One region of the Stenotrophomonas sp. STEN054 genome, then DNA from elsewhere that is predicted to be linked to it. Evidence: riboswitches for the same ligand, from Rfam matches in the RefSeq annotation. Region 1 holds a riboswitch; the other holds the start of a gene.
The links. A riboswitch is a leader RNA that binds a small molecule or an ion and turns the genes downstream of it on or off. The one in region 1 is predicted to bind glycine.
Positions count from the first base shown of each region.

Region 2: another riboswitch for glycine. It lies ahead of gcvP (aminomethyl-transferring glycine dehydrogenase); the one in region 1 lies ahead of AC1VXD_RS07100 (trimeric intracellular cation channel family protein).

Region 1 is NZ_JBXFWG010000013.1:9,227-21,318, forward strand. It holds gene AC1VXD_RS07075 (response regulator transcription factor) at 1-677, shown strand, start outside; gene AC1VXD_RS07080 (sensor histidine kinase) at 725-2,023, shown strand; gene AC1VXD_RS07085 (hypothetical protein) at 2,111-2,470, opposite strand; gene AC1VXD_RS07090 (hypothetical protein) at 3,277-3,537, shown strand; gene AC1VXD_RS07095 (3-deoxy-7-phosphoheptulonate synthase) at 3,796-4,869, shown strand; gene AC1VXD_RS07100 (trimeric intracellular cation channel family protein) at 5,146-5,763, opposite strand; glycine riboswitch at 5,846-5,951, opposite strand; glycine riboswitch at 5,965-6,054, opposite strand; gene AC1VXD_RS07105 (GIY-YIG nuclease family protein) at 6,095-6,370, shown strand; partial or broken gene AC1VXD_RS07110 (nuclear transport factor 2 family protein) at 6,393-6,479, shown strand; gene AC1VXD_RS07115 (NAD(P)/FAD-dependent oxidoreductase) at 6,583-7,860, opposite strand; gene AC1VXD_RS07120 (NYN domain-containing protein) at 7,969-8,760, shown strand; gene AC1VXD_RS07125 (hypothetical protein) at 8,774-8,965, opposite strand; gene AC1VXD_RS07130 (glutathione S-transferase family protein) at 9,045-9,665, shown strand; gene AC1VXD_RS07135 (primosomal protein N') at 9,746-11,923, opposite strand.
Region 2 is NZ_JBXFWG010000020.1:22,353-34,444, reverse strand. It holds gene AC1VXD_RS10230 (ArnT family glycosyltransferase) at 1-1,085, shown strand, start outside; gene AC1VXD_RS10225 (phosphatase PAP2 family protein) at 1,197-1,964, shown strand; gene AC1VXD_RS10220 (phosphoethanolamine transferase) at 1,961-3,610, shown strand; gene AC1VXD_RS10215 (M2 family metallopeptidase) at 4,388-6,352, shown strand; gene AC1VXD_RS10210 (hypothetical protein) at 6,428-6,832, opposite strand; gene AC1VXD_RS10205 (multidrug effflux MFS transporter) at 6,923-8,149, opposite strand; glycine riboswitch at 8,457-8,559, shown strand; gene gcvP (aminomethyl-transferring glycine dehydrogenase) at 8,622-11,489, shown strand; gene AC1VXD_RS10195 (VOC family protein) at 11,659-12,069, opposite strand.

The DNA.
Region 1 (12,092 bases):
ATGACGATGCCAGCATCCGCGATGCCATCGCCGACCACCTGCTGCTGCATGGCTACCGCGTGCGCGTGGCCGCCGATGCCGCTGCCATGGACGTGCTGCTGCAGGTAGAACGTCCCGATGCCATCATCCTGGACTGGATGATGCCCGGTGAAGACGGTCTGTCGGTGTGCCGTCGCCTGCAGTCGCGCGCTATCCCCATCCTGATGCTGTCGGCCATGGGCAGCGCCCCGGACCGGGTGATCGGGCTGGAAATGGGCGCGGATGACTATCTGGCCAAACCCTTCGACCCGCGCGAGCTGCTGGCCCGCGTGCGCGCGCTGTTGCGCCGGCAGGACAAGCTGCGCGCACAGACACCGATGGAGCTGCGCTTCGAAGGTTGGCGCCTGTTGCCGGAACAGCGTCGCCTGCTGGCACCCGAGGGCGCCGAGGTAGCGCTCAGTCGTGGTGAGTTCGCCCTGCTGCAGGCGCTGGCCGAGCGCCCGGGCCGCGTGCTGGACCGAGAGCAGCTGGTGCAGCTCACCCGGGGCGATGACAGCGACAGCGTGGACCGCGCCGTCGATCTGGCCATCAGCCGCCTGCGCCGCAAGCTGGCCCAGGCTGCCCCCGGCGGCGATGGCCTGCTGCAGACCCTGCGCGGTGAGGGCTATCGCTTCGGCGCAGCGGTGCAGCGCCTGTGAGCGCGCGCTGGAGCACATTGCGCTGGAGCACCGCGCGTTGGATTGCGATGCTGGCGGTCAGCAGCCTGCTGCTGGCCACGACCGTCAGCATGGCGGTGGTAGGCTGGCTGCCGCGCCCGGCGGCACCGCAGATGCGGCTGGACCAGGCCATGCAGGTGCTGCGCGGCGAGCGCACGGCTGACAGCGTGGGACTGCGCCTGGATGAGCGCGCGCAGGCGCCGGAAGGCGCCGACCATGCGCGCCTGCAGCAGCTGGTGGCCGATGGCCTGCATCTTCCCGCCCAGCGGGTGCGGCTGGTCTGGGCAGGCAACAGCAAGCCGCCGGATATCCATGTCATCGCCGCGGGTGAGGAACAGGCCAGTGCCAGCGATACGGCCGCCTTGAAAGCCGCGCAGCAGGTGCTCGCCAGCCTGCCGTGGCCACCGTTCGAACTGGCCGTGCAGCAGGCCGATGGTCGCTGGCGGGTGGTCAGCAGTGCTTACAGCGATCTGGCTGCCTGGCGACGGCAGGTACTGCTGGCCTTGCTGGGCGGCATGGTGCTGCTTGCGCCGCTGGCTGCCTGGGCAGCAGTGCGTCTGGGCCGTCCGCTGCGCCGCCTGGCCGATGCCAGCGCCCATCTCGATCTGCATGCCCAGACGCCGCTGCCCGACGACGGTCCACGCGAAGTGCAAATGCTTGCCGTAGCCCTGGATGCGGGCCGTACCCGCCTGCGCGAACAGGCGCAGCAGATGACACGCATGTTGGCCGCGGTGGCGCACGATCTGCGCACGCCGCTCACCGGCCTGCGCCTGCGTGCCGACTTCGCGCCGCCCGCACAGGCCGCACGCATGGTGGCCGACATCGAACGCATGAACGCGATGATCGAGCAGGTACTGGATTACGCACGCGGCGAACTGCAGCCGCCACAGCTGCGGCCGATGGATCTGGCGCCGATGCTGGACGACTGCGTGCAGGCGGCGCGACTGCGTGGCATCGCGGTGGCCGCTGAACTGCCCGCCGCTCTGCATTGGCAGGCCGATGCGCTGTTGCTGCGCCGCGCGCTGGATAACCTGATCGACAATGCCGGTCGTTACGCGGGTGCGGTGGAGCTGCGGACCTCCCAGGGTAACGGACTGCTGCAGCTGGACATTCTGGATCGTGGCCCCGGCATTCCCGCCGAAGACCGCGAGCGCCTGCTGCAGCCTTTCCAGCGCAGTGAAACCTCGCGCAGCCGTGCCACCGGCGGCACCGGTCTCGGCCTCGCCGTGGCCGCCAATGCCGCACGCAGCCATGGTGGCACCTTGCAACTGCTGGAGCGCGAAGGCGGCGGCCTGATCGCCCGCCTGCAGCTGCCCAAGGCCCGGTAGATCCAGGCCATGCGTGGATGAGCCCCCACGCCACCCGGTAGCGCCGGGCCACGCCCGGCGGCTCTCCAGTCTTCCGCCAATGCCTGATTACCGCGGCCGCACCCGCTCTGCCGCGTGCGCACCCAGTTCCAGGCAGGCCATCATCAGGCCCTCCATCACGCGCGGGCCGACATCACGTTCTGGCCCCCCGTTCTGGCGGCTGCGCTCGGCGGCCAGCATCACCTCATGCAATACGCGCAGCCCTGCATGGGCGCAATCGGCATCGGCCAGTTGGATGCGTCGGCCGATCGGCAGGTTCGGTTCGGGCCAGGGAAGGCCATCGCTGCCGCAGCCTGCGCCGATACGCTGCAGGTTGGCGATGAAACCGTGGGGATCAGGGGCAGCGTCTTCGGTGTTGGCCGGGTCGTTGTGGCCGCTACCAGGGAAGGGGACGTGCTTTGCGTTCATGGCGTGTGCTCCGTACATAGAGGACGGCAGCGCCACCGGAATAGGTGGCGGACGGTACGTGGCGGCAAAGACCGGGAGATGCTGATACCGGCGGGCGCAAGCGCCCCCACGCACCGCCCGCCATGGAACGCGGACGGATTGCCAGCCGGCGCCGCACGAAGCGACGCCGGCCGGCAAACGCCTGCGCGCAGCACCAAGGGAATCCGCGACAGCCATGAAAACGCGGCGCAGTATTGCATACGCCAGAGGCCATGAAATCCGTTGTTTCACCCGCATTCTTCTGGCGTTGAACTTCGCGGGGAAGAAGTCCCGGATGCATCACGCAGCACAATGTCGATCGGTTCAATCGCGACAGCTTATTCGTAGATCGGGTAGCGGGCGGTCCCCGGGTGGAAACCCGGCAGGGTAGAAACGGCGGGGCGAAGAAGCTTGTAAGAAGCGCGTGCCACCGGGATCAACGTGGCACGGGCCCAGGGAGCAACGGGATCGACTGCACAGGAAGGACGGCCACACTGACGGATTTCCGTACTCAAACGAACAATCCAATCGTCAGCATTTTCCCTTCATGTACTCCTCGCGAGTTTCGCAGCGGCGCCGACAAATTTTCTGCTGTCTGCGCAGTCGTGCTCGACCATAGCGATCGACCCGTGTGCGCGCAACGTCTGCCTGGACTGAACTCGCAGGCAGGCGCGTTCTGCAGCTCAAGCCGTCCAGCAGCAGTGGCAATCACGCCACGGCACATGCGCCTGTCACCAATACGCGGTAAACATGACGACTGCCCATGTCCACCCGCAGGGAAGTCGATCATGCAGAGCAAGCTCCAGGTCACGCTGTACGGAACCCTTGGCGACAGCCCAGCTCTGCAGTTGCCCGGGCTGGACGGGCCGTCGGTGGCCATCCTGGAATCGACCCTGCGGCAGCTGGTGTCCGATCTCTACACCGCCCGCTCACTGCTCAACCCCGAGCAGCTCGATGAGGCGCAGAAGGAACTGGACCGCGTCGTGGAGCGCTGGGTGGACATCCACGAAGGCCTGCTGCTGGATGTGGAAGTGCACGGCAAGCGCTGAGGCGCGCCTCGCCTGAACCGCTCCCGCAGTTGCCGATGAAACATTTTGCACTGCGCAAAAGCTGTGCTATCAATACACCCCATGAACGCCGTCCACGCCAACTTTTATTGGTATTACTTTCCGAAGCCCACGGCGGAGGAAGGACTGCGCTCACCCTGAAGAAACCTTCAGACGCATTCCCGAAAGCCGCCAGCGAACCTGGCGGCTTTTTTCATGTCGCCACGCTGGGGACCCCCAACGTTCCGGAGAACCCCCGCAATGCCCCCGCACACCGACGACCTGCGTATCCGCACCATTGAACCGCTGACACCGCCCGCCCAGCTGCTGGCGATCCTGCCCTGCGACGATGAAGCCTCCGACACCGTCAGTGCCTCGCGCGCGGCCCTGCATGAGATCCTGCACGGCCGTGACGACCGCTTGGCCGTGGTGGTGGGCCCGTGCTCGATCCACGACCCGCACGCGGCCATCGAATACGCCCAGCGCCTGAAGCCCCTGCGCGATGCGCTGGCCGGCGAACTGGAGATCGTCATGCGCGTGTACTTCGAAAAGCCGCGCACCACGGTGGGCTGGAAGGGCCTGATCAACGACCCGGATCTGGATGGCAGCTTCAAGATCGACAAGGGCCTGCGCATCGCCCGCGGCCTGCTGCGCGACATCAACAAGCTGGGCCTGCCGGCCGGCGTCGAGTTCCTTGATGTGATCTCGCCGCAGTACATCGCCGATCTGGTCGCCTGGGGCGCCATTGGCGCGCGCACCACCGAAAGCCAGGTGCACCGCGAACTGGCGTCGGGCCTTTCCTGCCCGGTCGGCTTCAAGAACGGCACCGACGGCAACGTCAGGATCGCGGCCGATGCAGTGGGTGCGGCGTCCAACGCGCACCACTTCCTGTCGGTGACCAAGCAGGGCGGCACCGCCATCGTGTCGACCACCGGCAATCCGGATTGCCATGTGATCCTGCGTGGCGGCAAGCAACCGAACTACGACGCAGCCAGCGTCGGCGAGGCCTGCCAGGCACTGGCCAAGGCCAAGCTGCCGACGCGCCTGATGATCGATGCCAGCCACGCCAACAGCCTCAAGAACCCCGAAAACCAGCCGAAGGTGATCGAGGACATCGCCACCCAGCTGGAAGACGGCGAACAGCGCATCGTCGGGGTGATGGTGGAAAGCCATCTGGTCGGTGGCCGGCAGGAACTCGTCGAAGGCCAGCCGCTGGTCTACGGCCAGAGCATCACCGATGGCTGCATTGATTGGGACACCACCGTGCAGGTGCTGGAGCGCCTGGCCGCTGCCGTGCGCGCCCGCCGTGACGTAAAGGTGTCCGAAGCCGCCTGAGTGCGGCACGTGTGTGGATGGCGGCCAGCGCCTGCGGGGGTGCGGCCGCGATCAGGGTCGGTCGGAGTTGGAGGCTGACCCGTCCGCACCGGCGATGCGCCTGGCGCTGCGTAAGTGCGACAGCGCCAGGTACATCGCCGGGGGGGGGATACCGTTTTTTTGCAGGGTCGAGTCATACTTTACTGACGCAGTAGATCCACGCCATGCGTGTACAAGCTCGACGCTACGAACAGCGCATGGTCATCGGCAGCACCGGGCCACGCCCGGCGGACGCAGTCAATGCACTTCGTCGTGGTACACGAACTTGGGCATTTCCCAGCGGTAATGGATCGCCAGCAGGCGCAGCGCGAAGCCACCCCCCAGGCAGCACAGGATCGCCGTGGCATCGGCCACGCCCCAGCGCAGCAGCAGCAGATACACCGCGCCGGTCAGCAGCGAGATGATCGCGTACAGCTCCTTCTGGAAGATCAGCGGCACCTCGTTGCAGAGGATGTCGCGCAGCACGCCGCCGAAGGCACCGGTGAGCATGCCGGCGATCAGCACGATTGGCATCGCATGGCCTGCCTCGCGTGCGATCGAGCAGCCGATCAGGGTGAAGGCGATCAGGCCCAGGCCATCGAGCACCAGGAAGGTGCGGCGGAAATGGTGCATCCAGCGCGCCACCCAGGTGGCGATCAGCGCCGCGCACACGGTGAAGCCCAGGTACTCGGGGTGCTTTACCCAGCCCAGCGGGTAGTGGCCGAGCAGGATGTCGCGCAGCGAACCACCGCCGAGGGCGGTGACGCAGGCGATCATGACCACGCCGAACAGGTCCATGCGGCGGCGGCCGGCGGACAGCGCGCCGGTCATGGCTTCGGCGGAAATGGCAACGAGATAGATGATGGACAGCAGCATGGGACAGGCTCCGGGCGCGGTGGGGCCGGCCATGCGCGTATACCGCCACTGCCTGCGCAATGACGGGATGACGATGACCGGTGCCGCTCCCGCTGTCCTTTTGCCTGAGAGTTCAGCGGGATGAACCGCGTGCCCCTTCGGCGGATCGTGCCGGGCGAGCCCGGTGACCTCTCTCCAGCTCGGCGAGTCGAATGCATGGTTGGTGGGATTCCAGCCCACCGGCCTGAGCGATCATGGGAGCCTGCGCCTTCGGCGGGCGCCAGCGCGGCGCCTCTCTCCTGCATTCGGACGCCAGTATATCCGCTGCAGTGCAGCAAGCCATAATCCCCCCATGGCCCGTCCTTCCGCCCCGTGGTTCCTGTATCTGCTCGAATGCCGGGACGGCACCTATTACGCCGGCATCAGCACCGACGTGGCGGCTCGTTTCGCTGCCCACCTGGCCGGCAAGGGCGCCCGTTACACCCGGGCCCGGCCGCCGCTGCGCATCCTTGCCGTGCGCGAATACCCGGACCGCTCGGCCGCCTCCCGCGCCGAATGGCAGCTCAAGCAGCAGCCGCGCGAACGCAAGCTCGCCTGGCTGCAGGCCCCGGTCGAGGCCGTCCTGTAACGCCGAGCCCATGCTCGGCTGCAAGCGCGTCGCACGGTCCCTGCACCCGGAGCTGGCAACGCGCGCGGTGGTTGGCGATACGCCTGACGGGCGCCTGGGCCTTGGCCGATGAACCGGTAGATCCACGCCACGCGTGGATGCTTTCCATGTGCCCCGCGCAGGCATTCATCCACGCATGGCGTGGATCTACTGTGGCGGTGTTCGAGGGGCCATCACTTCGGCCGGCGATCTTCCTGGTCATCACCAAAAATGATGCGCGCGCTGCGCTGGTAGCTCCAGTACGCCACCGCCCAGTTCAGCAGCACCACCACGCGGTTGCGGAAGCCGATCAGGAAGAACACGTGCGCGGCCAGCCAGAACCACCAGGCCAGCACGCCTGACAGCTGCAGCCGGCCCAGGTGCACGATGGCGGCCATGCGGCCGATGGTGGCCAGGTTGCCGTAGTCGGCGTACTTGAACGCCCCCGGTGTCGGCTTGCCATGCAGGCGCGCGCGGATGACATCGGCCACGTACTTGCCCATCTGCTTGGCGGCGGGCGCCACGCCGGGCACCGGCTTGCCGTTGGCCTGGTTCACCGCGGCCAGGTCACCAGCCACGAACAGTTCGGGGTGCCCGGACAGGGTCAGGTCGGGCTGCACCTGCACGCGGCCGGCGCGGTCCAGCGGTACGTCCAGCGTGCGCGCCAGCGGCGAGGCGGCCACGCCGGCGGCCCAGACCACGGTGCGTGCGGGCACGAACTGTTCGCCCAGTTTGAAGCCGAGGCTGTCGATGTCGCTCACCGGGGTGCCGGTCAGTACTTCCACGCCCAGCTTTTCCAGCTGCCGGCGTGCCTTCAGCGAAAGCACCTCGGGAAACGAGGACAGCACGCGCGGGCCCGCCTCGACCAGGCGCACCTTGGCGCTGGCCGGATCGATGTGGCGGAACTCGTTGCGCAGGGTGTGGCGGGCGATCTCGGCCAGGGTGCCGGCCAGTTCGACGCCGGTGGGGCCGCCGCCGACCACCGCGAAGCTCAGCCATGCGGCCTTCTTCGCCGGGTCCGGTTCGGCCTCGGCGCGCTCGAACGCCAGCAGCAGCTTGCGGCGCAGGGCAATGGCATCGTCCAGGGTCTTCAGGCCCGGCGCATCGGCCGCCCACTGGTCGTTGCCGAAATAGGCGTGGGTGGCGCCGGTGGCCAGCAGCAGGCTGTCGTAGCCCAGGGTGCTGCCGTCGGCCAGCTGCACCTGGCGGGCGGCCTTGTCGATGGCGACGACCTCGCCCAGGCGCACTTCCACGTTGCGCTGGTGGCCGAGGATGTGGCGCAGCGGCGCGGCGATGTCGGGGGCGGACAGGCCAGCGGTGGCGACCTGGTACAGCAGGGGTTGGAACAGGTGGTGGTTGCGGCGGTCGAGCAGAGTGATCCTGATCTTTTCGCGGGCCAGGGCCCGGGTGGCCCAGAGGCCCGCAAAACCGCCGCCGATGATGACCAGGTGGGGGACTGGTTCGCGGCTCATCGACGTACTCCAGAGGGGGATGGATGTCGCCCTGCATCATCGCACGTCACATGGCTGCCAGTGGCCATGGGTGATACTCCGCTCAGCCTGCAGCCCACCGAGGAAACCATGTCCGAACCGGAAAAGCGTATCGCCCTGCTGATCGACGCCGACAATGCGCCGGCCTCGAAGATCGACGAAGTCCTGGCCGAAGTCGCCCGTTACGGCGTGGCCAACGTGCGCCGTGCCTACGGCAACTGGAAGAGCCCGCGACTGAAGGGCTGGGAATCGGTGCTGCACGAGTACGCCATCCGCCCGATCCAGCAGTTCGCCTACAGCAAGGGCAAGAACGCCTCGGACATGGCCATGGTCATCGATGCCATGGACCTGCTGTACGCGCGCAACCTGGATGGTTTCGCCATCGTCTCCAGCGATGCCGACTTCACCCCGATGGTGATGCGCCTGCTGACCGATGGCGTGAAGGTGTATGGCTTCGGCGAGAAGAAGACGCCCGAGCCCTTCGTCAACGCCTGCTCCAAGTTCACCTACCTGGAAGCCCTCGGCCAGACCCACGCCAGCGTGCCCGATGTCGAGGCCGAGGCCGGGCAGGCGCCCAGCGGGCAGGTTGCTGGCGAACAGGTGGCCAGTGATGAAGTGCGCCCGCGCAAGAACAGCGCGGAACTGCGCAATGACACGCGCCTGGTGAAGATGCTGCGGCGTGCGGTGTCGGCGGCCGAGGGCGAGGATGGCTGGTCACACCTGGGCCCGGTCGGCAGCCAGATCGGCAACCAGGCCTCGTTCGACCCGCGCAACTATGGCTACGGCAAGCTCAGCGACCTGCTGGCGGCCATTGGCCTGTTCGAGCTGAAGAAGGACGGCAAATCGTCCTACGTGCGCGCGCTGCCGAAGAAGAACCGGTAGTGCCGGCCGCGACTCAGATCACCCGCGCATCGGAACCCGCATGGCCGTCGGCAAACCCGGCGGCGAAATCCTCAACGCCGTTGAAGGCCAGCAGCAACAGCCCGGCGCACAGCAGCTGGTTGCGGCTGGAACGGCGGTAGCCCAGCACCAGCATCACCAGCCCTGCTGCCAGCAGAACGTAGTTCAACGCATCCCATGCAGTCACGTCGTCTCTCCCTGTGGATGGGCGTATCGTAGCGTTTCCGCGCCACCGTGGCGCACCGCTGCAGGCAGGGAATTCCGCAATGTTGAAGATCTGGGGCCGCCGCAATTCCAGCAACGTCCGCAAGGTGCTGTGGTGCGCCGAAGAAATCGGGCTGCCGTACGAATCCATCGAAGTGGGCGGCAGCCATGGCGGCACGCAGTCGGCCGAATACGTGGCGATGAATCCCAACAGCCTGGTGCCGGTGATCGAAGACCACGGCCTGCCGCTGTGGGAATCGAACACCATCGTCCGCTACCTGAGCGCGCGCTACTCGCTGGGCACGCTGTACGCCGAAGACGCGATGGAACGCGCGCAGGCCGAGAAGTGGATGGACTGGAGCACCTCGCGGATGGCCGCGCTGTACTCCGAACTGATCTGGGGCATCATGCGCACCGCGCCGGCCGACCGCGATGAAGCGCGCATCAACGCCGCCATCGTGCGTGCCGGTGATTACCTGAAGATGGCCGATGAGACCTTGGGCAGGCAGCCGTGGCTGTCGGGCGAGAAGTTCGCCATGGGCGACATTCCGCTGGGTTCGTTGATCTATGCCTGGTTCGAACTGCCGATCCAGCGTCCCGACCTGCCGAACGTGGCCGACTGGTATGCCCGCCTGCGCGAGCGCCCGGCCTACCAGCGCGGCGTGATGTCACCGCTGACCTGAGTGGTAGCGCCGGGCCATGCCCGGCGAACGTGGTGTGCGGAGGATCGCCGGGCATGGCCCGGCGCTGCCGACCGTCTGCCTCAATACAGATCCGTCGGATCCACATCCAGCGACCAGCGCACCTTGCGCGCCTCCGGCAGCGCGTACAGCTGGGGCACCAGCTGGGCCAGCACGCCATGCAGCGGTGGCCGCTGCAGCGCGGACAGCAGCAGCTGCGTGCGCTGGTAACCGGCGCGACGCGGCATCGGCGCCGGCATCGGCCCATAGGCCTCCACCACGTTCTGCTCGCCCAGCAGCTGCCGCGCCGCCAGCAGGAAGGCGTTGGCATGTTCCAGCTGCTGCGCTTCGGCACGCATCAGCGCCAGGTGTGCGAACGGCGGGAAGCCGGCGGCCTGGCGTTGGTTCAATTCGGCCTGCGCGAATGGGTGGTAGCCACCGCTCACCAGGGTTTCCAGCAACGGGTGCCCCGGGTGGTGGGTCTGCAGCCAGACTTCGCCGGGATCGCGCGCGCGACCGGCGCGGCCGGCCACCTGGATCAGCTGCTGGGCCAGCTTTTCACTGGCGCGGAAGTCGGCCGAGAACAGGCCTTCGTCGATGCCGACCACCACCACCAGGGTCAGCTTGGGCAGGTCGTGGCCCTTGGCCAGGATCTGCGTGCCGACCAGGATGCCGGGCTGGTCGCCCAGCTTCGCCAGCTGCTGTTCCAGCGCGTCGCGGCGCGAGGTGGTGCCGCGGTCGATGCGCACCACCGGATAATCGGCGAAGGCGCTGACCAGGTGTTCTTCCAGGCGCTCGGTGCCGATGCCCTGCGGCTGCAGCGCGAGGCTGCCACAGGCAGGGCAGGCCAGGGGCGCCGGCTGCCGCGCACCGCAGTGGTGGCACTGCAGGCGACGGCCGCCGCCATGCACGGTCATCGGCGCATCGCAGCGCTGGCATGGCGCGGTCCAGCCGCAGTCGTGGCACAGCAGCACCGGCGCGTAGCCACGGCGGTTCTTGAACACCAGCACCTGCTGGCCACGCTGCAGGTGTTCGCCGATACCGGCCAGCACGTCGGCGGAGAGGCCATCGTGCAGCGGCCGCTTGCGCACATCGAGGATGCGCACGCGTGGCGGCCGCGCCTCACCGGCGCGCTGCTTCAGGCGCAGGTGGGTGTAGCGGCCGGCATGGGCGTTGTGCAGGGTTTCCAGCGACGGCGTGGCGCTGCCAAGCAGCACCGGAATGCCCAGCGCCTTCGCGCGCACCAGGGCGAAATCGCGGGCGTGGTAGCGGATGCCGTCCTGCTGCTTGTAGCTGCCGTCGTGTTCCTCGTCGACGATCAGCAGGCCGGCCTGCGGCAGCGGGGTGAACACCGCCGAGCGGGTGCCGACGATCACCCGCGCTTCGCCGCGCGAGGCCGCGGCCCAGACGCGCGCGCGTTCGTTGTCGTTCAAGCCCGAATGCAGCGCATGCACCGCGATGCCGAGGCGGCCACGGAAGCGCGACAGGGTCTGCGGGGTCAGGCCGATTTCCGGCACCAGCACCAGCGCCTGTTTCCCCTGCGCCAGGCAGTGGATGATCGCCTGCAGGTAGACCTCGGTCTTGCCGCTGCCGGTCACCCCGTCCAGCAGGAAGGCATGGAAGCCGTCGGCTGCGGTGATCGCGTCTACGGCCTCGGCCTGTTCCGGGTTGAGAGTGGGGCCGGGCAGGGGCTGCGCATGCTGTGGTGCCACGCTCAGGGCCACGCGCTCGGCCAGCTCGCGCTTGGCCAGACTGCGTGCAGCGGTGCGCCAGTCCTCCATGCGCGCGCCCAGCACGTCTTCGTCGACCACGGCCTTGCCCAGCAGTTCGGCCAGTTGCCGCGGGCGGGTGCCGGCGCGCAGCTTTTCGCGCTGGGCCTGGCCGGCGGCGGTCAGCTGCCAGCCCCAGTGATGGGTGTCGGGCAGGGCCTCGCCATGCCGCAGCGGGCCGGGCAGGGCGGTGTTCACCACTTCGCCCAACGGTGAATGGGTGTAGCGGGCCAGCCACTGCAGGCTCTGCCACAGCTCGCCCTGCAGCAGCGGCTGCGGATCGCACCAGGCCAGCGCCTGGCGCAGGCCCTGGCCGTCGTCCACCTGGCCGTGGCCGGCCACCATGCCCACCAGCTCGCGATTGCCGAACGGCACTCTCAGGCGGCAGCCGACCGGCACGGCCGGAGCCGGACCTTCCGGGGGCAGGTAGTCGAACAGGCGGGGCAGCGGGACGGGCAGGGCGACCTGCAGGGTCGGGATGGGGTCGAGCATCGGGGCAGTGTAACGGGCAGGGCGGGAGCCGATGGCAGAGTCGATCGCGTCGCCCGCGCCTGCCGCGCAATCGTAAATGTCACCTAAATATCGGTGGCTGTTAGAGATTCAGTCTTATCCACATCTTCTGTGGATAACGTTGTGCGTTACCGCTCGACGGGCGCGTGTG
Region 2 (12,092 bases), on a different contig from region 1:
CCGGACCACACCCGGCCACCCTGCTGTGGCTGTTGCCGGCCTTCCTGCTGGGCACGGCGGTGTGGCTGGCGCCGCTGGGCTGGGCCCTGCTGCACGAACCCAGCGCATCGCTGCAGTCGTATGCGCACGAGCTGCTGTTCAAGCAGACCGGCACCCGTTACGCCAACGCCTGGCACCACCGCCAACCGGTCTGGTACTACCTGCAGGTGATCCTGACGCTGTGGCTGCCCGGCAGCCTGTTGCTGCCGCTGCTGGCCAAGCCCTGGGGGCGCCGCCTGCGCCGCGGCGACCGCCGGCAGTGGCTGCTGCTGGGCTGGGCGCTGCTGGTGCTGCTGTTCTTCAGCGCCAGCCCGGGCAAGCGCGAGGTCTACGTGCTGCCGATGCTGCCGGCGATGGCCCTGGCCGTGGCGGCGCTGCTGCCGGCCCTGCTGCGCCGCCTATGCGTGCGCCGCTACCTGTTCGGCTACAGCCTGGTGCTGATGCTGGCCACCGGCACACTGGGGGTGATGATGATGACCGACAGCCACTGGGTGCAGGCCCAGCTGGCGCGACGGGCGATGCCTGATTCGCTGCTGCCGGTGCTGGGCAATGGCCTGCTGGTCTTCGCCATTGCCGTGGCCACGCTGGCGGTCTGGCTGCGGGTGCGTCGTGCGGCACTGCTGGTGCTGCTGACCCACGGCATGCTGTGGATGCTGTACGGGCTGGTGCTGATGCCCACGCTGGATCCCTACGCTTCGGCTTCTGCGCTGATGCAGCGGGTCGGCAAGCGGATCGGTCCGGATGCCGAGCTGGCCCTGGTGGCCTGGCGCGAACAGAACCTGCTGCAGGCCGACCGGCCGGTGCGTGAGTTCGGCTTCAAGCGCCCCTGGGCCGAGCAGTGGCACGATGCCGGCCCGTGGCTGGCCGAGGCTCCGGAAAAGCGCTGGGTGCTGGTGCTGGACAAGGCCATGAGCCCCTGCGTGGATCCGGCTCAGGTGATCGACATCGGCATCGCCAACCGGAACCGTTGGCAGCTGCTGCCGGGCAGTGCCTGGGACGCCACCTGCCATGCCGAACGTGCCGGTGCATCGGAAGAAGAAGACTGAACGGTGGCTCGCGCCGGGGCCGCGTTAACCCGGGGCGAACGGGTGTACGACCCTTCTCCGACATGACGGCGACGAGCATGGCGGCGGATTCCTGCCATGGCCGCTTCCCGCATGCCCGCTCGTCCCCTTGTCCCGGCTTTTGCCTTCACGCCTTCGTGGCTGGCATCGCGTTGCGCACTGACGCACCTGCTGCTGCCGTTGGCCGTTGGCGCTCCGCTGTTCGTCTTATTGATGGGCTTTGGGGGTGACCAGTGGGTGGCCGACCATCTGTTCCGCCTGGAAGGCGGCCACTGGGCATTGCAGGATGCCTGGCTGACCCGCGCGGTCGTGCACAAGGGCGGCAAATGGCTGAGCACGGCGGCGGCTCTGGTGGCGATCCTGCTGTGTTTCCACCAATGGCGTCGCGGCCGCGACCGCACCCTGCGCTGGGCGCTGCTGTACGTGGTAGTCGCGATGGCACTGGGCACCGGCCTGATCTCGCTGCTCAAGGCGCTGGTGCCGATGGACTGCCCCTGGGACCTGCTGCGCTATGGCGGCCACGAACCCTTCATCGGCCTGCTGGCCAGCCGCCCCGAGGGCATGCCTGCACGCGCCTGTTTCCCGGCCGGCCATGCCAGCGCCGGCTACGCCTGGCTGTGCCTGTACTTCTTCGCCCTGCTCTGGCGCCCGGCGTGGCGCTGGGCCGGGCTGTGGATCGGACTCGGCAGCGGCCTGGTGTTCGGCATCAGCCAGCAGCTGCGTGGCGCCCATTTTCTTTCGCATGATGTTGCCACGGCCTTGCTATGTTGGCTGCTGTCGCTGGGCCTGTTCCTGATCGCGGAGCGGCTGCTGGCCCGGCGCACGCTGGAACGTCCGACCCGCCAGGAGGCACGTGCATGAATGCATCGGTCCATCGTTCGCTGCGCCTGCCGGCGCTCGCCAGCCTTCATCGCTGGCGCCCGCAGCTGTCCACCGAAGCGCTGATCGCGCTGACCAGCCTGTTCTTCGCCGTGGCCGGCAACGGCCTGTTCTGGCACAGCGCCATGGCCAGCCATCCCGGCAGCCTGCGCTACGCGCTGTCGCTGTTCCTGCTGCTGCTCGGCGCGCACGGCGTGCTGCTGGGCATCCTCGTCTGGCGCTGGAATGCCAAGGTCGTGACCAGCGTGCTGCTGCTGGTGACCGCCTTTGCCGCGCACTACATGAGCCAGTTCCACATCTACCTCGATGCGGACATGCTGCGCAACGTGCTGGCCACCGACCCGAAGGAAAGCCGCGAGCTGATGACGGCCTCGCTCGTCTGGCCAGTGCTGCTGCTGGCGGTGCTGCCGATGGTGCTGCTGTGGCGGGTGGAACTGCGTCGCCGCAGCTGGGGCCGCACGCTGCTGTGGCGCGTGGGCTTCCTGCTGGTGGCGGCGGTCACCGCCGTGGGTGGCGCGCTCATTTCTTTCCAGGATGTCTCGGCGCTGATGCGCAACCAGCGCGAAGTCCGCTATCTGGCCACCCCGGCCAATGTGCTGCTGGGCCTGCCGCGTGCGCTGCGCAGCGACAACCCGGTGCAGCGCGCGCCGAAGCTGCCGATCGGCACCGATGCCAAGGCCACCCCACGCGCCCCGACCAGCAAGCCGCGGCTGCTGGTGATCGTGATGGGCGAAACCGTGCGTGCGCAGAACTGGGGCCTCAACGGTGGGCGCAATACCACCCCGGAACTGGCGCAGGCACCGGTGATCAATTTCCCGGACATGCATTCGTGCGGCACCAGCACCGAAGTCTCGCTGCCCTGCATGTACTCGCCCTGGGGCCGCCACGAGTACGATGAGAAGAAGATCCGCGCGCACCAGTCGCTGCTGCACGTGCTGAACCGCGCCGGCGTCACGCCGCTGTGGCGTGACAACCAGTCCGGCTGCAAGGGCGTCTGCGAAGGTCTTGATTTCCAGTCGCTGTCCGACGCGACCACGCCCGGCCTGTGTGCCGATGGCCGCTGCATGGATGAGATTCTGCTGCAGGACCTGGCCACGCAGGTGCGTGCCAAGCCGGGCGATCGGGTGGTGGTGCTGCACCAGCTGGGCAACCACGGCCCGGCCTACTTCGAGCGCTACCCAGCCGCCTTCGCGCGCTTCAAGCCGACCTGCGACACGCGTGACATCGGCCGCTGTTCGCGCGAGGAGATCGTCAACAGCTACGACAACGCGGTGCTCTACACCGACCACTTCCTGAGCAAGACAATCGGCACGCTTCAGGGCCTGCAGGACTACGACACGGCGATGATCTATCTGTCCGACCACGGTGAGTCGCTGGGTGAGAAGGGCCTGTTCCTGCACGGCGTACCGTATGCGATCGCCCCGGCTGAGCAGACCAGCGTGCCGATGACGATGTGGTTCTCGCCGGGCTTCGCCCGCAGCCGCGGGCTGGACCTGCAGTGCCTGCGCAAGCGTTCGGCGGCGTACACCGACCACGACAACCTGTTCCCGTCGGTGTTGGGGCTGATGCAGGTGAAGACAGCACTGTACGAACGCGACCGCGACCTCTTCGCCGGCTGCGAGAGCTGAGGGGTGGTGTGTTCTGGCAGGGCTTGCAGCCCTGCACCTGCGGTAGTGCCGGCCGCTGGCCGGCAACCTCAACAGCAAGAGCTGGCTTTCCGTGGGTTGGCGGGGTGGGTCCGGTTGAGGGGGACGGTGCAAGTACGTCCATGTAAGCTCGGTCGCCGCATCCATGCGGCTCACGCCCCCTCAACCGGACCCACCCCGCCTTCGACAGACTTCCGCGATCTGTCGGAACCTGCTGCTGATGGTGGGTGCCGACCGTTGGTCGGCACGGGGTTGGATATCGATGTCTGACAGATGTGTCGACCAACGGTCGACACCTACCAACAGCCGCGTGTCCCAGTAGATCCACGCCATGCGTGGATGATTTATTCGATATCCCACAGATGTGCCGACCAACGGTCGGCACCCACCAACAGCAGGTTCCAACAGCCGCGTGAACCTGTCGAAGGCGGGGCACTGTGGGTTTGCGGGGTGTGAGCCGCATGGGCCCGAGGCATGCCTCGGGCGGGTTGGGCAGGACGCCCAACCCCGGTCTTGCCGTGTGCGCAGGACAGCGCACACGAGCAAGCGGCGACCAAGCCCCCATGGATGGGTTTACGGCGTCCCCGCAAACCCACAGTGCCCCGCCATCCCACGGATAGGCTGCTTTTGACGTTGACGTTGCCTTGGCCTCTGCAGGTGCAGGGCGCAGCCCTGCCGAACCCCACCAACCTTCCCCACTTGCGGTAGGCACGCGCGCCCACTAGCCTTCGGCCGTCGTTCACCACCCAAGGACCGCCCGTGACTCACCGCCATCTCCTGCTGGCCTCGGCTATCGCCGCCGCCACCCTGGCCCTGGTCGCCTGCAAGAAGGAACCTTCGCCCGGCACCGAGGCCGCCACCGCCAGCGCGTCCGCCGGCGAGACCGCCGACCAGTTCGTCGCCCGCATCAACGCCGAATTCAAGGCCGCCTACCCGGAGATGACCTCGGCACAGTGGCTGTCCTCCACCTACATCAACAGCGATTCCGAACGCATCGCCGCCAAGGCCAACGAGCGCTCGCTGACCCAGCTCAACAGCTGGATCGAACAGGCCGGCAAGTTCGAAGGCCAGCCGATGAGCGAGGACAGCAAGCGCGCCATCCACCTGCTGAAGCTGATGTCCTCGATGCCGGCCCCGCGTGATCCGGCCAAGCTGGCCCAGCTGACCCAGATCGCCACCCGCATGGAAGGCAGCTACGGCGCGGGCAAGTACTGCACCGATGCCAACGATCCCAACTCCTGCCGCCAGCTCGGCGAGCTGGAACAGGTGCTGGCGCGCAGCCGCGACTACGACGCGCAGCTCGATGCGTGGCAGGGCTGGCACAGCACCACCAAGAGCATGCGTGGCGATTACCAGCAGTTCGTCAGCCTGGTCAACGAAGGCGCCAAGGGCATGGGCTTCACCGATGCCGGGCAGATGTGGCGTAGCGGCTACGACATGCCGCCGGAGCAGATCGGGCCGGAAACCGACCGCCTGTGGGAACAGGTCAAGCCGATGTACGAGCAGCTGCACTGCTATGCGCGCGGCAAGCTGGACAAGACCTACGGCAAGGACAAGGCCGAAGTGGGCAACGGCCTGATCGCCGCGCACCTGATGGGCAACATGTGGCAGCAGGACTGGTCCAACCTGTGGGACCAGCTGGAACCGTACCCGGGTGCCGGCAGCCTGGACATCACTGCGGCGCTGGAAAAGCAGTACCAGGCCAACCTGAGCGCGGCGCTGGCCAAGGCCGGCAAGGACGCCAACGTCGCCGCGCAGTACAAAGCGCAGCGCGAGGCTGAACTGCGTACCGCCAAGCAGATGACCGAACGCGCACAGGACTTCTACGTGTCGCTGGGCATGCCCTCGCTGCCGCAGTCGTACTGGGAACGCACCCAGTTCATCAAGCCCGATGATCGCGACGTGGTCTGCCACGCCAGTGCCTGGGACATGAACATGGAAGGCGACGTGCGCACCAAGATGTGCATCAAGCCGAACGAAGAGAACTTCACCACCATCTACCATGAGCTGGGCCACCTGTATTACGACCTGGCCTACAACCCGCTGCCGCCGCTGTTCCAGGGCGGTGCCAACGATGGCTTCCACGAAGCGATCGGCGACACCATCGTGCTGGCGATGACGCCCAAGTACCTGAGCTCGATCGGCCTGGTGGACGCACCGACCGAGAGCCGCGAGGCGGTCATCAACAACCAGATGCGCATGGCCCTGTCGGGCGTGTCGTTCCTGCCGTTCGGCCTGATGATCGACCGCTGGCGCTGGGGTGTGTTCGATGGTTCGATCACCCCGGACAACTACAACAAGGCGTGGTGGGACCTGAAGGCGAAGTACCAGGGCGTGGCGCCGGCCAGCACCCGCGGCGAGGAATTCTTCGATCCGGGCGCGAAGTACCACGTGCCGGGCAACACCCCGTACACCCGCTACTTCCTGGCGCGCATCCTGCAGTTCCAGTTCTACAAGGGCCTGTGCGATGCGGCCGGCTTCAAGGGCCCGCTGCATGAATGCACCTTCTACGGCAACAAGGAAGCCGGGCAGAAGTACTGGGCGATGCTGAGCAAGGGCGCCAGCCAGCCGTGGCAGGCCACGCTGAAGGAACTGACCGGCAGTGACAAGCTCGATGCCGGCCCGATGATCGAGTACTTCAGCCCGGTCAACGACTGGCTGAAGCAGCAGAACCAGGGCCAGATGTGCGGCTGGCAGGCCAGCGCGGCACCGGCGGCGAAATGAAAGAAGGGGCGGGTCCGCAAGGATCCGCCCCTTTGATTTCGCCCCCGGGCATGCCCCGGCGCTACCCACTGCGGGTCAGTTGTTCTTCTTCGCCGCCATCGCCGCGGCCAGTTCGGCCTTGTATTCCTCGAAAGTCTGGCCCTTCTCCTTGGCCTCGGCCTGCGCGGCATCGCGCAGCGCATCGGAGTACACCAGGCGCACCGGCGTGCCCTTGCGCTCGTGCAGTTCGCCGGCCTGCATGATCAGCGCCAGCACCTGCGCGGCACTCTCGCTGTGGCCGGCGATGCGGCCATCCATGCCCAGCACCCATTCGCCATCGCGGCGCACGACGCCGGCCAGCAGCGTGCGCTGCGCATCGCGCAGTTCGGCATGCGGCTCGACAGGCGAGCCCACCGGCGAGGCCTGCGCGGCGGCCTTGCTGGCAGCCTTTTCTTCCTGGCGGCGGCGCTGGTCGCGGCGGGTCTTGGAGGTGGTGGACATGGGGGCGATACCGCTACGAGGGGGCGCAAGGATAACGCACCCCGGCCACGACGCCGTTTCACGGGCGCGTCGATCACTGGCCCGCGCTGCTCAATGGCCCGTGGCCACTGCCTGCACTGCGCGCTCGCGGCGGTGTTCCCAATACCAGAATACGAAGCCGCCGGCGAAGAAGGCGGCCTGGCCCAGGGCCAGGTGCAGCGGGCTGCCGCTCAGCAGCGGCGACACCACGCCGGCCACCACGGTGCTGATCATCAGCTGGATGAACGCCTGCAGCGAGGACGCCAGGCCGCGCTGGTGCGGGTACATGTCGAGCACGGCCAGCGCCAGGATCGGGAAGATCAGCGCCATGCCCATGCCGCCCAGGAAGATCGGCAGCACCGCCCACGGCAGGGCGAACTGCGGCGCCAGGGTCACGTAGCCCACGTTGAGCAGCACCGACAGCGCGCACAGGCTGAAGCCGATGCCGATCTGGCGGGTGGGCGTGGTGCGCCCGGCCATGCGCCCGGACAGGAACGAACCGGTGGTCATGCCGCCGATAGTGGGAATGAACAACCAGGCGAAGCCACCTTCGCCCAGGTGCAGGTGCTGCATCACAAACACTGGTGCCGAGGCGATGTACAGGAAGATGCCGCCGAAGTTGATGCTGCCGGCCAGGGCCAGGCGCAGGAAACGCGGGTTGAAGCCGATGCGCACGTAGTCACGCAGCAGGCCACGTGGCGACAGCGGCACGCGAGCGGCCACCGGGTGGGTTTCCGGCATGAAGCGTGCGGTGCAGACCAGCAGCAGCAGCGAGAACACCACCAGGAACCAGAAGATCAGCGGCCAGCCGGCGCCACTGAGCAGGATCCAGCCACCGATGATCGGCGCGATGGCCGGAGCGATGCCGAACAGCATCGACACCTGGCTCATCAGCCGCTGCGCATCGTGGCCGTGGTACAGATCGCGGATGACCGCGCGGCCGACGATCATGCCGACGCCGGCCGACAGGCCCTGCAGCGCGCGGAACACCAGCAGCGTGCTCAGGTCGGTGGACAGCGCGCAGCCGACCGAGGCACCGATGAACACCACCAGGCCGCCGAGGATCACCCGCTTGCGGCCCCAGGCATCGGACAGCGGCCCGTGCGCCAGGCTCATCAGCGCATAGAACAGCAGGTACACGCTGATGGTCTGCTGCACGGCCACTTCGTCCACCGCCAGGCGCTGGGCCAGCTGCGGGAAGGCCGGGAAGATGGTGTCGATCGAGAACGGGCCGAACATGGCCAGGCCTGCGAGCAGCAGGGCCATGCGTCGGGTGGAGGGGGCAACAGCGGGGGTCATCGGCAAAGCGTCCGGCTGGGCCATGCGTGGCACGCACGGCGGGCGCCGATCCCCTGCAGCAGGGACGGCGCCAGATGAATACGAGAGTGCGGCCATGATAGGCCGGGATTGCGGCCGATGCCATCGACCGCTGCACGAAACGCACGGCCGGGCCATCGGCCATTCAGGCCCGCAGGCCCCCTGCCCCCGCTCCGGGCCGTGTTCAGCCGCGGCAACCAGCTATAATCGGCGGGCAACATGGTGGGAGAAGCGGAACACCGCTGCCGAAGGCGCAACGCCCGTAATCGCTCAGGCCCGATACCACCCGTAACAGAACTCTGGAGAGACCGGTTCGATCCGGCGCCGAAGGGGCACGAAGCTGCGGCCAGCCGCGCTTTTAAACTCTCAGGCAAAAGGACAGAGGGGCGCCCCGCAGACCGCCAGCCGGCGGCTTGTGCCCGTGCGTGTGCCCTTTCCTGACGGATCCTTCGCCATGTCCCAGAACACCCCCTCCCTGCGTGAGCTTGAGCATCATTCCGCGTTCGTCGAGCGCCACATCGGCCCCAACGACGCCGAGATCGCGCAGATGCTCGACGTCGTCGGCCACGCCACGCTGGATGCGATGACCGATGCCATCGTGCCGGCCAGGATCAAGTCGCCCGCACCGCTGGCACTGCCGGAATCGATGACCGAAGTGCAGGCGCTGGCGAAGATCCGCGCGATCGCCGACAAGAACACCGTCCTGCGCAGCTTCATCGGCCAGGGCTACTACGGTACCCACACGCCGAACGTGATCCTGCGCAACATCCTGGAAAACCCGGCCTGGTACACCGCCTACACCCCGTACCAGGCGGAAATCTCGCAGGGCCGCATGGAAGCGCTGATCAACTTCCAGACGCTGTGTGCCGACCTGACCGGCATGGAGATCGCCAACGCCTCGCTGCTGGACGAAGCCACCGCCGCCGCTGAAGCGATGACCCTGGCCAAGCGTTCGGCCAAGTCGAAGTCGGACACCTTCTTCGTGCACGATGCCGTGCACCCGCAGACGCTGGAACTGCTGCGCACCCGCGCCGAGCCGATGGGCATCGTGCTGCGCGTGGGCACCCCGGCCGAAGCAATGGAAGCGGAGGCCTTCGGCCTGCTGCTGCAGTACCCGGACACCTTCGGCCAGGTCGGCGACTACAAGGCGCTGGTCGATGCCGTGCACGCGCGCGGCGGCCTGGTGGCCGTGGCCACCGACCTGCTGGCGCTGACCCTGCTGGCCGCCCCCGGCGAATGGGGCGCGGACATCGTGGTCGGCAACAGCCAGCGTTTCGGCGTGCCGTTCGGTTTCGGCGGCCCGCACGCTGCGTTCATGGCCTGCCGTGATGCCTACAAGCGTTCGATGCCGGGCCGCCTGATCGGTGTCTCCATCGATGCCGAAGGCAAGCCGGCCTACCGCCTGACCCTGCAGACCCGCGAGCAGCACATCCGCCGCGAGAAGGCGACCTCCAACATCTGCACCGCGCAGGTGCTGCTGGCGGTGATGGCCTCGATGTACGCCGTCTACCACGGCCCGGAAGGCCTGGCCCGCATCGCCCGCCGTACCCACCGCCTGGCTTCGATCCTGGCCGCGTCGCTGCGCAGCGCCGGCGTGCAGGTCGGTAGCGACTTCTTCGACACCCTGCACATCACCGGCGTGCACGCCGCTGAGATCCACGCCAAGGCCCGCGCCGCCGGTTACAACCTGCGCGCGATCGACAGCGACTCGGTCGGCATCAGCCTGGACGAGACCGCGACCCGCGCCGACATCGTCGCCCTGGCCGCCGTGTTCGGTGCGCAGGCCGATGTGGATGCGCTGGATGCCAGCACCGCCGACGAACTGCCGCCTGCCCTGCTGCGCCAGTCCGCGTTCCTGACCCACCCGGTGTTCAACACCCACCACAGCGAGCACGAGTTGCTGCGCTACCTGCGTTCGCTGGCCGACAAGGACCTGGCGATGGACCGCACGATGATCCCGCTGGGCTCGTGCACCATGAAGCTCAACGCCACCGCCGAGATGATCCCGGTGACCTGGCCGGAGTTCTCGCAGATCCATCCGCTGGTGCCGGCCGACCAGGCGCTGGGCTACAAGGAACTGATCGAGACGCTGGAAGCGATGCTGGTCGAATGCACCGGCTACGACGCGGTCAGCCTGCAGCCGAACTCCGGTGCGCAGGGTGAGTACGCCGGCCTGCTGGCGATCCGCGCCTACCACCGCTCGCGCGGTGAGGACCACCGTGACATCTGCCTGATTCCGGATTCGGCGCACGGCACCAACCCGGCTTCGGCACAGATGTGCGGCATGAAGGTCGTGGTGACCAAGACCGATGCCAACGGCAACGTCGATGTCGAAGACATCCGCGTCAACGCCGAGAAGTACAGCGACCGCCTGGCCGCGATCATGATCACCTACCCGTCCACGCACGGCGTGTTCGAGGAGGAAGTGGCCGAGATCTGCGAGATCATCCACCAGCATGGCGGCCAGGTGTATACCGACGGCGCCAACATGAACGCGCTGGTCGGCGTGGCCAAGCCGGGCAAGTGGGGTTCGGACGTTTCCCACCTGAACCTGCACAAGACCTTCTGCATCCCGCACGGCGGCGGCGGACCGGGCGTCGGCCCGTGCGCGGTGAAGGAACACCTGGCTCCGTTCCTGCCGGGCAAGCTGGGTGACAACGGCCCGGTCGGCATGGTCAGCGCGGCCAGCTTCGGCAGCGCCTCGATCCTGCCGATCAGCTGGATGTACATCGCCATGATGGGCAGCGAAGGTCTGCGCAAGGCCACCCAGGTGGCCCAGCTCAACGCCAACTACATCGCCAGGCGCCTGGCTCCGCACTTCAAGACCCTGTACACCGGCCGCAACGGCCTGGTGGCGCACGAGTGCATCCTCGACGTGCGTCCGCTGGAGAAGACCAGCGGCATCGGTGCCGAGGACGTGGCCAAGCGCCTGATCGACTTCGGCTTCCATGCTCCGACCTTGAGCTTCCCGGTCGCCGGCACGCTGATGGTCGAGCCGACCGAGAGCGAATCGCTGCACGAGCTGGACCGCTTCATCGACGCGATGATCCAGATCCGCGAGGAAATCCGCGCGATCGAAGACGGCCGTCTGGACCGCGAGGACAACCCGCTGAAGAACGCCCCGCATACCGCGACGGCGGTGACGGCCAGCGAGTGGACCCACGCCTACCCGCGCGAGCTGGCGGCCTTCCCGCTGCCCAGCCTGAAGCTGCAGAAGTATTGGCCGCCGGTGGCCCGCGTCGACAACGTGTACGGCGACAAGAACGTGATGTGCGCCTGCATCCCGGTCGATGCCTACAAGGACGACGAAGTCGAGGCGTAAGCCGTTGCTGCAACGGTTATCAAAACGGCCCGCGCAAGCGGGCCGTTTTCGTTTCCATCAACGCATGGCGTGGCTCTACGACCTGCCATGGCGCATCCGGGCCGTTTGCTTTCCATCAACGCGTGGCGCACTCTCCACTAGATCCACGCCATGCGTGGACGCTTTGCCGTCACGGGTCCGGCATCTGCCCCAGGCTCAACTGCCACGACACGCCGTAGCGGTCCTGCACCCAGCCGTAGCGGTTGCCGAAATCGTAGTCACCCACCGGCATCAGCCAGTGCCCGCCCTCGCCCAGCACGCGTGCCGCGCGCTCGAACTGCTCGCTGCCGGCGCATTCGACAAACAGCGAGATCGACGGACTGAAGGTGAAGTCGTGCACGTCCAGGCTGTCGAAGCACAGGTAGTGCGTGCCCCCCAGCAGGAAGATGGCCTGGCGCACCTGGCCGGGCACACCGGCGCCGGCACCTTCGGGGTGGTGTTGCAGGGACAGCAGGCGGAAATCGGCGAAGGCGTCGGCGTACAGGGCCATGGCGGCCTCGGCCTGGCCGGTGAACATCAGGAACGGGCGACTGCGCAGCATGCGGTACTCCTGTTCGACAGGCC